2 regions of the Candidatus Villigracilis vicinus genome follow, and region 2 is predicted to be linked to the other one. Evidence: predicted binding sites of a transcription regulator. Region 2 holds the regulator's gene; the other holds the start of a gene.

Region 1 (5,986 bases), on a different contig from region 2:
GGATTTGGGTGATCGTTGGCGTAGGCGGTGCATTGCGAGCCGGGTTCAAGAAGTTATAAGAAGCTTCTGGCGAGGCAAAGACAGCCGCAAAATACGCGCCCATACACAAGGTCACCAACAGAACGAGGATGCTCAACATATCCCACAGGTCAAGCCGCACAGGCGGCTTTTGCTGCGGCGGGGGAGAATCATCGAAGTAATCGTATTTGCTCATGAAGTCACTCCAAAAAAATCGTAATCCTTTTTTGAAAACCCACATTCACCACAAGGGAATCCGGGTAAACAGCGAACTTTGCTAAAACAATAAAACGTTCTCTTGCAGGCTAGGGCGCAAAAACGATCTCGCTCTTTTCACGTTGATCTGCCAGCCACGCATTCAAAGCAGTAGATTGCAACGCCAGCAAGGCATCCGGCGAAAGGGGATGTTCGGCGCGTTCAATGGCTTTGAAAATATGAAAACCGGCTTCCGTGGGGATGATGCCACTTACATCGCCCGTTTGCAGGGCAAAAACAGCCGCATCGGCTTCGGGGTCCAGCAAATATCCTTGCGGCACCCAGCCCAATTCACCGCTGGTGACCGGGTCATATTGTGCCGCCAGTTCATCGAAATCCGCACCGGCACTTAATTCTGCCAACGCTGCTTGCGCATCCGCCTCATTATAGGTCAAAATCTGGCGCAGATGGATCTGCTCCGCCGAAGCCGGTACAGACGCAACGATTTTGTCACGCATCCATGCCGCTTCCAGCGAACGCTTCAAAGCGAGGCGGAAGGAAGCCTCATCATACCCGTGGGCAGACTGCCACTGCGTGAGCGCATCGGCGCTCCCAAGCTCACCCGCCAGCGCGTCGATCCGCGACTGGAGGTCTGCATCGCTCACTGCGAAATTTCCCTCCCTTGCAGCTTGACTCAACAACACTTGCGCAACCATATCTTCAAGGACGGTCTTACTGGCATCTTCATCAGTGAAGGAGAGTCCCAGTGCGGTTTGGGCCGCTTTAAAACGCGCCAGTTCCGATTCATATTCGGCAATGGTAATGAACTCGCCATTAACAACAGCCGCGGAAGGCGGAGGAGTAGGGGTGGGAGGCGCCGGTGTGGCACTCGGCACAGCAGGGGTGGGCGTGTTCGGGGTCCCGAAGGAACCGCAGGCAGATATCCCCCTAGTGAGGGACAAGGTCAAAACGATTTGTCTGAATTGCATTCGTAAAATTATACCCGTTCAGGCTGACATCCATTAAAAAAAGTAGGGACGCAGCGGCGCTGCGTCCCTACAATTATGTTGGTGGATCTTAGTAATCCATGCCGCCCATGCCGCCAGGAGGCATGGCAGGAGCGTTTTCCTTCACAGGCATGTCGGTGATGAGCACGTCGGTGGTGAGGATCATTGCTGCGATGGAAGCGGCGTTCTCGAGCGCGCCACGCACAACCTTGACCGGGTCAATGACGCCAGCCTTGATCATGTCGGTGTATTCGTCGGTGAGGACGTTGTAACCGATGTTCGGGTTCTTCTTCTCGATCGCGGTGCGGCGGACGGTGTCGATGATGACGGAGCCATCCTGACCAGCGTTGGAAGCGAGCTTGCGGATCGGGGCTTCGAGCGCCTTCTTGACGATGTTGATGCCGACCTTCACTTCTTCAGCTTCTTCAGCCTGCGCCTTGGCGAGCTTGTCGAGCTTGATCGAAGCGTTGATGAGGGAGATTTCGCCGCCGGGGACGATGCCTTCTTCAACGGCTGCGCGGGCAGCGGAGAGGGCGTCTTCAACGCGGTGCTTCTTTTCCTTCATTTCGGTTTCGGTCGCAGCACCCACACGGATGATGGCAACGCCGCCGCTCAACTTGGCGAGACGTTCCTGGAGCTTTTCGCGATCGTAGTCGCTGGTGCTCTTGTCGATCTCGATGCGGATTTCCTTGATGCGGGCTTCGATGTTGGCTTTCTTGCCCTTGCCGCCGATGACGGTGGTGTTTTCCTTATCAGAGACGATCTTCTCAGCGCGGCCGAGTTCCTGAACAGTAACGGATTCGAGCTTGCGTCCGAGTTCTTCGGAGATGACTTCGCCGCCGGTGAGGACAGCGATATCCTGAAGCATAGCCTTGCGGCGATCGCCAAAGCCAGGGGCTTTGATGGCGAGCACATTGAGCATGCCGCGGATCTTGTTGAGGATCAGGGTGGCGAGAGCTTCACCATCGACATCTTCAGCGACGATGACGAGTTCGCGTTTGCCAAGCTGAACAAGTTTCTCGAGCAAAGGAACGATATCCTGAGCAGCAGAGATCTTCTTGTCGTAGATCAGAACATAAGCGTCGCTGATCTGAGCTTCCATGTTTTCAGCGCTGGTGATGAAGTAAGGGGAGAGATAACCGCGGTCGAACTGCATACCTTCGACGAATTCGGTTTCGAACTGCATCGTCTTGGATTCTTCAACGGTGATGACGCCGTCTTTGCCGACTTTGTCCATCACGTCTGCGATCAATTGACCCACTTCTTCGTCAGCCGCAGAGTTGGTGGCGACGGAAGCGATTTCTTCCTTGGTGTCGATCTTGACGGAGTTCTTCTTGAGTTCAGCCACGATGGTTTCGGTGGCGAGTTCGATGCCCTTCTTGAGGAGCATCGGGTTGTAACCGGCTTCGAGCGCCTTCAAGCCTTCGTTCACAATGGCGTGAGCGAGGACGGTGGAGGTGGTGGTGCCGTCACCGGCGATGTCGTTGGTCTTCTGAGCGGCTTCCTTGAGGAGCTGCGCGCCCATGTTCTCGAACGGATCTTCGAGTTCGATTTCCTTGGCGACGGAAACGCCGTCATGGGTGATGCTGGGGGAGCCGAACTTGCGATCGATGGCTACGTTGCGTCCCTTGGGGCCGAGGGTGGCGGATACCGCATTTGCGACGACATTCATGCCGTTCTTAAGCTTGCGGCGGGCTTCTTCGGAAAATACCAGTTGTTTAGCTGCCATAGTTCACTTCCTTTTTTAAATATTTATGGGATTAGCCGACGATGCCGAGAATATCGCTCTCGCGCAGGATGAGCAGTTTCTTGCCATCCATCTTAACTTCGGTGCCAGAGTACTTGGCGAACAGAATCAGGTCGCCAACTTTCACGTCCATTGCAACGCGTTCGCCTTTTTCATTGCGATCGCCAGGACCCGCTGCCAAGACCTTGCCTTGCTGGGGTTTTTCCTTCGCGGTTTCGGGGAGGATGATACCGCTCGCGGTAATTTCCTCCTGTTCAACGGGCTCGATCAGCACGCGGCTGCCGAGGGGTTTGAACGAAATATTGCTCTTTGCCATTTGATGCCTCCTGTAAGGGGTTTTGATTTTTGAATAATCACAGAATTAGCACTCAATACGTCTGAGTGCTAATTGATATCTTACACACTTAAAATATCATCGTCAAGGGGGAATATAAAAATTCTTACAAATCTCTGACGCTTCACCCGCCTCTTTCCAAGCCTATATCTGCCTCCCCACCCAAGCTTTGTGCCCCGCCTCAACCGACCCAACATCGAAGGGGTGACATGGCTTCAAAAGCTATGCCACCCCTCGGGATTAGGGACTTACGGCGTCGGCGTGGGAGTCACATCCTCCAGCATCGCTGGTTCAATTGTCGGCTCAGGGGTGGAGCCGGTTTCTGTCGTCTCTGGGGTAAAGGAACAAATGGTGCGAACCACTGCCATGTCCGCGGCGATGTTCGCATCGGCAATATATTCAGAGGCTTCAATGATCGTCGCCACTTCCAACGCTTGCGGGCATTTATTGTTCTTGGACGTACTCAACGCCGCCAACTCAGAGGCGAACACATCATAATAATAGACCGTACTTCCATCCAAAGTCAGCGGCTGGACTTCCGCCTCGGTGTCATTCGGTCCGCATCCGCCGCGCCCATCACAAGATTCCGGTCCGGTGCAGCCGTTGATGGCACACCCCAGAGCCAGAATACCGGTCTCATAGTTGCGGTTCTTGTGATACAGCACGCCCAACTCTCCATACAAGACCGGGTTGAACGGCTCAAACTCGATCGCTTTTTGAATGTTGCGGATGGCGATGAAGAACTCACCCATCTGCGAATAGGTCTTGGCAATGGAAATATACGGCGCCGGGTCTTTCACACCCAATTGTGCGTTGATACGGGCGGTCTGCGCAAAATATTCAAGCGACTTTTCGAATAACTGCTTTTGCACTTCTTCATTCGGGCTTTCAAACGCAAGACGGCGATAGCCAGCGCCTGCCCGCAGATAGAGAAAGGTTAAGTTCGGGGTAATGGCAAGCGCGCGATCATAGGATTCAATGGCAAGGGCATATTCACCCAACGACTCAAGTACATAGGCATTCACACGGTGGACGTCCATCAGGCTTGGGTCGGCTTCCAAAGCCTGGTCAATAACCTGTTGCGCCTGCGTCCATTTTTGCTGATCGACCAACACCTCAGCATAGAAAGCTTGCGCCAGCACATTCGTATTATCCAACTGAATGGCTCGCACAGCTTCCTGCTCCGACTTTTGCAGCAACGCTTGCCGCTCACGGTCTTCAGACGTGTACGACGCCTTCCAATTCAAAGCGAATGCCAGCACCGCGTGGGCATTGCTGCTATCCGGGTCCACTTCAATGGCTTTCTCCGCCGACACAATGGCTTCATCCAAACGGGCAAGCAAGTCTTCACGCTGCACGATCAACGCGGTGGAATAGGTCTGAACACGTGATAACTGCGCCCAAACATCTGCGTTGTTAGGATCTACATTGGTGGCTTCCCGATAAGCATCAATGGCAGCTGTCAGCTGACCAGCAGTGAAATACGCGTCACCCTCAAGAGTGTACGAAGCAGCGAAGCGTGTGGGGGTGGCAGTCGGCAAGAACAAAGGCTTAACCTCCCCTTGTTGTACAGAACGGATCAACCAAATGCCTGCCAGGATCAAAACGACGAAGAAAAACATGCGATAGACGCCCGTCTCGTCACGTCGCCGAAAAAGGCTGCGTTTGTTATAGATGTTCATGGGGTGGGGGTGGCTTCCGCTTCCGCTGTCGCAACAGGTTCCTCTGTCGCGGTGGAAAGAGGCGCATCCAGGGTTTGCTGGCAGCGACTGGTGATCTCGTTGGCATTTTCCACTGCCAACTCATCCGCTGGAATACGGGAAACGATCAACTGAGCGATCTGCAGCGCTTCACCGCATTGATCGGTGCGCGAGAGCGCCAAGCCATAGGTAAAATAATATTCAGCAATGCGCGGCGCATCTGGCACGAGGTTGATGACTTCCATTTCAATGCCGTCCTGCGAAAGCCCGCCTTTGACTACATAAGAAAGTTCCTGAATGGCTTCGGTCCAATAGGCGTTGCGGTAATACATTACGCCGAGGTTGCCGCGCAGGTTGGTATCGGCGGGGTTGTTTGTAACAGCAGATTCAGCGAACTGCATGGCTTTGCCGTATTCACCGATGGTGGCATAAGTACGTGAAAGCAACAGGTCTGGGTTGGGGTCTTCGGGGTTGAGCGCGTCGGCACGGGTGAAAGAATCCACGGCTTTGTCATAGATACCAAGGATGCGGTAGTTCCGTCCCATTGCGAGATAGAGATCGGCGATATTGGCATTAATGGCAATGGCGGCTTCATATTCACGGATGGCTTCTTCGTAGTTACCGGTCGCTTCCAAAATATATCCGCGCGCACGATGCGTTTCGATCAGGTCAGGTGCGAGTGCTTGAGCCACTTTGGATTCTTCAATGGCTTTCTCGATCCCATCGAAGGAACCCAAGCCACTGTAATAAGAATCGATCAGGATCTCCACATAATAAGCATGTGCCAGCGCGTTATTCGGATCCAGTTCCAGCGCGCGTTTGATGCTGGATTCAGCTTCGAGATATTCACCTTGAAAGTTCAATGCCCACCCGCGCACGGCATGCGCCATGGAATTGCTCGGGTTGAGCAGCAAGGCATCTTCGGCGGAGATCTGAGCTTCTTTATATTTACCGGCAAATGCCAGGGTGCGTGCCAGCATAATAT
Region 2 (5,986 bases):
TGAGGAACCCCGCGCGGAGAAGGTGGAATGCCATCAAGGATGAATTTGCCCAGCGATTTATTATCGTTTGCCATCGGGCGCTCACCCTGCAAGACGTGAATTTCCACTTGAGTCTGGCTATCTGCCGCAGTCGAGAAGACCTGTGAACGGCGGGTCGGGATGGTCGTGTTGCGTTCGATCTGAGCCGTGGCAACGCCGCCGAGAGTTTCAATGGCGAGAGTCAGCGGAGTCACATCGAGCAAAAGGATGTCCTTCACTTCCCCACCGAGCACGCCACCCTGAATCGCCGCGCCGATCGCAACGACTTCATCAGGGTTCACGCCTTTGTGCGGGTCTTTGCCGAAGAACGCGCGTACACGGTCTTGGATGGCAGGCATACGGGTCATACCACCGACGAGCACAATTTCGTTGATATCGCCTGCGTTTAAAGTAGCATCTGCCAACGCCTGCTTGACCGGCGCAATCGTGCGGTCAACGAGGTCAGCAACCAACTGCTCGAACTTGGCGCGGGTCAGGGTCATCACCAAGTGCTTGGGACCGTTGGCATCCGCTGTCAAATAAGGCAGGTTGATCTCGGTCTGCATCACTGTGGAGAGTTCGATCTTCGCCTTTTCAGAAGCTTCCTTCAAACGCTGAAGCGCCTGACGGTCGTTATGCAGGTCAATGCCGTTGTCTTTCTTGAACTCAGCAATCAGATGATCCATGATTCGAAGATCAAAGTCATCACCGCCGAGGAAGGTATCGCCGCTTGTAGCTCTCACTTGGAACACGCCGTCGCCCACATCCAAAATGGATACGTCAAACGTACCACCGCCAAGGTCATACACGCAGATGACTTCGTTCTTCTTCTTGTCCAAGCCATATGCCAATGAAGAAGCTGTCGGTTCATTGATGATGCGCAGCACTTCCAAGCCTGCGATCTTGCCTGCGTCCTTGGTCGCGTTGCGTTGGGCATCATTGAAGTAAGCAGGCACAGTAATGACCGCCTGCGTAATGGTCTCACCTAAATACGCCTCAGCATCTGCCTTGATCTTTGCAAGGATCATCGCCGAAACTTCCGGCGCGGAATAATCCTTACCGCCGAGTTCCACGCGCACATCCCCATTTGCCGCTTCTTTTACGGCATAGGGTACACGCTTCTTTGTGCGTTCTACTTCCGCATCGTCAGCCTTGCGTCCCATAAAACGCTTCACCGAAAAGATCGTATTGGTCGGGTTGGTGATCGCCTGATTGCGCGCCACACGTCCCACCAAACGTTCATTATTTTTATTCATCGCCACCACAGAGGGAACCAAACGCTCCCCTTCCGCCGATGGGATCACGACCGGTTCGCCGCCTTGCATCACTGCCGCCACCGAGTTCGTCGTACCTAAGTCAATACCAATGATTTTTGCCATAATTTCTCCTATGAAATCGTCATTGCGAGGAGCGCTCTTGCTCTTTGCGACGAAGCAATCTACAACGTAACATGAGATTGCTTCGGGCGGAAGAACACCGCCCTCGCAATGACGGAAATTTCTTTTATTGCGCCACTCTTACCAACGCGGGTCTTACAACCCGTTCACCGATCACATAGCCGTTCTGCACTACATCGATCACATGCCCGCTTTCCACTTCGTCAGACGGTTCATGCGAGATGGCTTCATGGAAGTTCGGGTCGAACGCCACACCCTTCGCTTCGATGCGCTTGACGCCTTCCATATCCAGAATATTCTGGAACTTGCGCGCCACCAACTCAATGCCATTTGCCCAGGCATCGTCCGCGGGGCGGTTTTGCAAAGCGCGTTCAAGGTCATCAAGCACGGGCAACACCTTCTTCAAGATGTCACCCTTGGTCGAAGCCTTGAATGCCTCGTTATCCCGTTCCACGCGTTTGCGGAAGTTCTGGAAATCCGCCTGCGTCCGCGCCCAGCCATCTTTATATTCGACGACCTTGGATTCGGCTTCCTTCAACTGTTGGATCAACGCCTCACGCTCATCCGAAGGCTGCCCTTCCCCATTGGGCATTGTCTCGTCTGATGCTTGACCCTGTTCTTCTTGCTTATCCATTTCTTCTGTCATGTGTCTCACTCTCGTAGGTTCGATATTAGGTATTCGTTATTCGATTATCGAATATCGTTATTTACTCACCAGAAATATTATCGTTCACCAGATCGCTCAATAAGGCTGCCACAAATCTCACTGTGGGGATAGTTTTGGAATAAGCCATGCGCATGGGACCCAGCACGCCAAGCGCACCCGTCGCCATACCGGGGACGCCGTAGCGCGCAATCACCAGACTGCACTGACGCAGGTCATCATATTCACCTTCGCCGCCGATGAGCACCTGCAAAGCACCGACGTTGCTGTTGCTGGTAGTCTTGGTCAGCAAGTCTTGCAAGGTAGCGGGTTCTTCAAAAATTTTCAACGCCCGGCGCGGACCATCCAACTCAGAAAATTCAGGTTCACCGAGGACGTTGGTCAGACCATCGGTGTAGATTTCACCTGAGGCTTTATCGGTCATACGGCGCATGTCCTGCAAGATGAGCAGGAGGATATCCTGATCAAGCGGGTCGGGGCGAACTGTCAGCGCGGACATGGCTTGGGCGGTCTGACCAGCCAAAAGTCCGTTAAGACGCGTGGCGGTTCCGCTGAGTCGCTCCTGGGCAACAGGTTCCGCCAAGGTCAGAATTTGCTGCGACACTTCCCCGCCGAGCATCACCAGCACCATAAGCACTTGCCTGCCTTGAGTCGAAATCAATTCCACATGTTTGAACTTGGTTGATTCGACATGCGGTGCGGCAACGACCGAAACACCCTGCGATTGGGTTGCAAGAATAGACGCCGCAAGGGTCATCCACTGGTCGAGCTCGGGGCGCGATTGATAGAACTGGTGCGAGATGGTGTGCTGAACGGTTTCAGGCAATTCAGCACTATGCATCATCTCACTGACGAAATACCGATAGCCTTCTTCAGTTGGCACACGTCCTGCCGATGTATGCGGCTGTCGCAGGTAGCCCATCTCTGTCAGTGCCGCCATCTCGTTGCGAATGGTCGCGGATGACAAGTTGATGTGGTAATGCTCCGCCAGCCGCTTCGAGCCAATGGGCTGAGCGGTGTCGATGTAATCACGTATGATCAGCATCAGGAGGGTTTTCTGGCGTTCGGTGAGATGATTCATGTTCAAAATTTAGCACTCCCATTGCGAGAGTGCCAATTAATAATGGAATAATAATAACAGCGGGAAAATGATGCGTCAATAAGAGGAGTGTAAGAAAAGATATTAATACACAAATAAAGATAAAAGCTCTTGACAAAATAAAAACCTTATTTATAATTATTCTAAATTTGTAATAATTCCAAATAAGAGAGACTATGTCTACTATCACGACCCTAACCACTGCCCTACAGGAAGCCGGAATGCGCGTCACTCCGCAGCGGGTGGCGATCTGCGAACTCCTTGCCGCAAGCCATGAACACCCCACCGCAGCCATGATATATGATGAACTCAAGCCGCGCTTTCACTCGCTCAGCCTTGCCACGGTCTACAACACACTTGATACGCTGGTTGGTTTGGGTGTGGTGAATGTGCTGGGTCACGCAGGCGATGACAAGGTCCATTACGATGCGGACACGGAACCACATGTCAACCTGGCATGCATTTCCTGTTCACGTATCATCGATATTCCCAGCGAGCACGTCACTCATTTGGATTCTGAAATCACTGCGGCTTCGGGCTACAAACTGCTTGGTGCACGCGTTCTATACTACGGGCTCTGCCCCGCCTGCCAGAAGAAACAGGCAAAACTGAAGAGGCAATGATGAATCAATTACCCAAGACCGAAACCCGCTGTACTGAAATTTTCTCCGATACCCTGCGCGGATATGCCGGTATTCAGGAAGTCGAGTACGACTATACCAATGGAAATTTAAAAGCAGTCTTTGACCCTCATAAGATCAGTAGCGAACGCGCGCTGGAAGTTGTGCAGCATGCAGGACGCGAGGCTTCCATGCGAGTGGCGCAGTGCGCCGCCAAACGCGAACGCGGCGAAGAAGCCTGTGCCCAATGTGTCGGGGAACTCGCTGAACAACTCGCAAAACAATATGAATCCGCTGCCACCCTGCCAACGGCAACATTCCGCAAGAACACGCTTGAAGTGAAGCTGGAAACATCCAACCTGTTGAGCAGCGAAGATAACAAAGTAGAAGCGTCATTTTTGAATCAAAACGAGGCAGCAAAAAAACCTGTGGCAATTCCCATCGAAAGAATCGAAATTGCATTTACAGTCATCAATGCGATCACCGCGTTGACAGCATTCATTGGCGCAGGGCTTGCCTGGCATCCCTCACTTATCTTTGGCTTGTACTTTGTTTCATACACCACTGGTGGATGGTTCGGTTTAATGGCAAGCATTAAAGCATTAAAAGAAAAGACCCTCAATGTAGATCTGCTGATGATCCTTGCGGCACTGGGCGCAGCGGCAATTGGTCAGCCTGCCGAAGGTGCCATGCTGCTTTTCTTATTCTCGCTTTCGAACACTCTGCAAACATATGCGATGGACCGCAGCCGCAAAGCCATTGAAAAATTGCTCGACCTGCGACCGGCTCAAGCAACGGTACGACGCGGTTCGCGTTTGGTGACACTACCCATCGAACAACTCACCCTCGGAGATATTGTGCTTGTACGCCCTGGTGAACGCTTCCCCATCGATGGTGAAGTGCTATCCGGCATATCCGATGTTGACCAAGCCACCATCACCGGCGAGTCGATGCCGGTGCATAAACAGGAAAACGATCTGGTCTTCGCAGGCACCGTCAATGGGACTGGCTCGCTCGAAATCCGCGTGACGCGGCTAGCCAAAGATACCACCCTGGCTCGCATCGTAAAGATGGTGGAAGAGGCGCAATCTACTAAAGCCAACACCCAACAAATGCTCGACACCTTTGAACAACGCTATGCCATCTTTGTACTGGCTGCAGCAGTGTTATTAATCTTTGTACCGTGGTTGATCCTCGGTCATAGCTTCCAACCCACTTTCTACCGTGCCATGACCTGGCTCGTGGTCGCTTCGCCATGCGCCTTGGTCATCTCCACGCCTGCGAGCATCCTTTCTGCCATCGCTAACGGCGCGCGCAATGGCGTGCTCTTCAAAGGCGGCGTTCATCTTGAAAAGACCGCCACACTCAAGGTGCTGGCGTTCGATAAGACTGGCACACTCACCAGCGGCAAACCCGCCCTGTCTGGTTTGTTCTCTTTCAGTGAAACAAAAGAAGAGGATATCCTGCGCCTCGTTGCCGCATTGGAATCACGTTCCGAACATCCGTTGGCAAGGGCGATTGTACAAGCAGCTCATTCCCGTGACTTGAACCTGCCTTCATCCATGGAGTTTCGCGCCATCCCCGGGCAAGGCGTAGAAGGAGTGGTTGAATCCCGTCATCTTTTGATCGGCAATGAGCGAATGTACCAGGAACGAAGCATTCGTATCCCGGTTAACATTATGAACAAAGCCAGTGAAATGCATGATGAGGGTCAGACAGCGATGTTCGTCTACGATATGAGATCGCAAACATTTCTCGGTCTGCTTGGCGTAGCTGACACCCTGCGTGAAGATGCTGTGGAAATGATCAAGGCTCTCAAAGCTATAGGCATTGAGCATATCGTCATGCTGACGGGTGATAATGCAAAAGTCGCTTCCAAGATAGCTGCACGCGCCGGTGTGGACGAATTCCACGCAGATTTACTTCCGCAAGATAAGGTCACAGTGTTGAAGTCGCTTCAGCGGAAGTACGGTCCGGTGGCAATGGTCGGCGATGGCGTAAATGACGCTCCATCCCTAGCTACCGCAGATATTGGCATTGCCATGGGCGGCGCAGGTACAGATGTTGCCATTGAAACCGCAGATGTCGTTTTAATGTCTGATGACTTGCGCAAAATCCCATTTTCGATCGGGCTGGCAAGGCAGGCACGCAAAGTCGTTTGGCAAAACCTGACTTTTGCCATGTGCGT

What was found. The regulator HrcA, encoded in region 2, represses chaperone genes, less so after heat shock. The targets are predictions, from matches to a motif close to TTTAGCACTCTCNNNNNGAGAGTGCTAAA.
Region 1: the regulator HrcA is predicted to act here: its motif matches at 3,328-3,356, upstream of groES (co-chaperone GroES).

What each region holds. Positions count from the first base shown of each region.
Region 1 covers NZ_JADJDD010000030.1:223,854-229,839, forward strand. The annotation lists gene IPG80_RS21980 (hypothetical protein) at 1-214, opposite strand, end outside; gene IPG80_RS21985 (peptidylprolyl isomerase) at 324-1,202, opposite strand; gene groL (chaperonin GroEL) at 1,291-2,949, opposite strand; gene groES (co-chaperone GroES) at 2,981-3,268, opposite strand; gene IPG80_RS22000 (tetratricopeptide repeat protein) at 3,550-4,983, opposite strand; gene IPG80_RS22005 (tetratricopeptide repeat protein) at 4,980-5,986, opposite strand, start outside.
Region 2 covers NZ_JADJDD010000006.1:141,700-147,685, reverse strand. The annotation lists gene dnaK (molecular chaperone DnaK) at 1-1,397, opposite strand, end outside; gene grpE (nucleotide exchange factor GrpE) at 1,522-2,061, opposite strand; gene hrcA (heat-inducible transcriptional repressor HrcA) at 2,123-3,160, opposite strand; gene IPG80_RS06685 (Fur family transcriptional regulator) at 3,355-3,801, shown strand; gene IPG80_RS06680 (heavy metal translocating P-type ATPase) at 3,798-5,986, shown strand, end outside.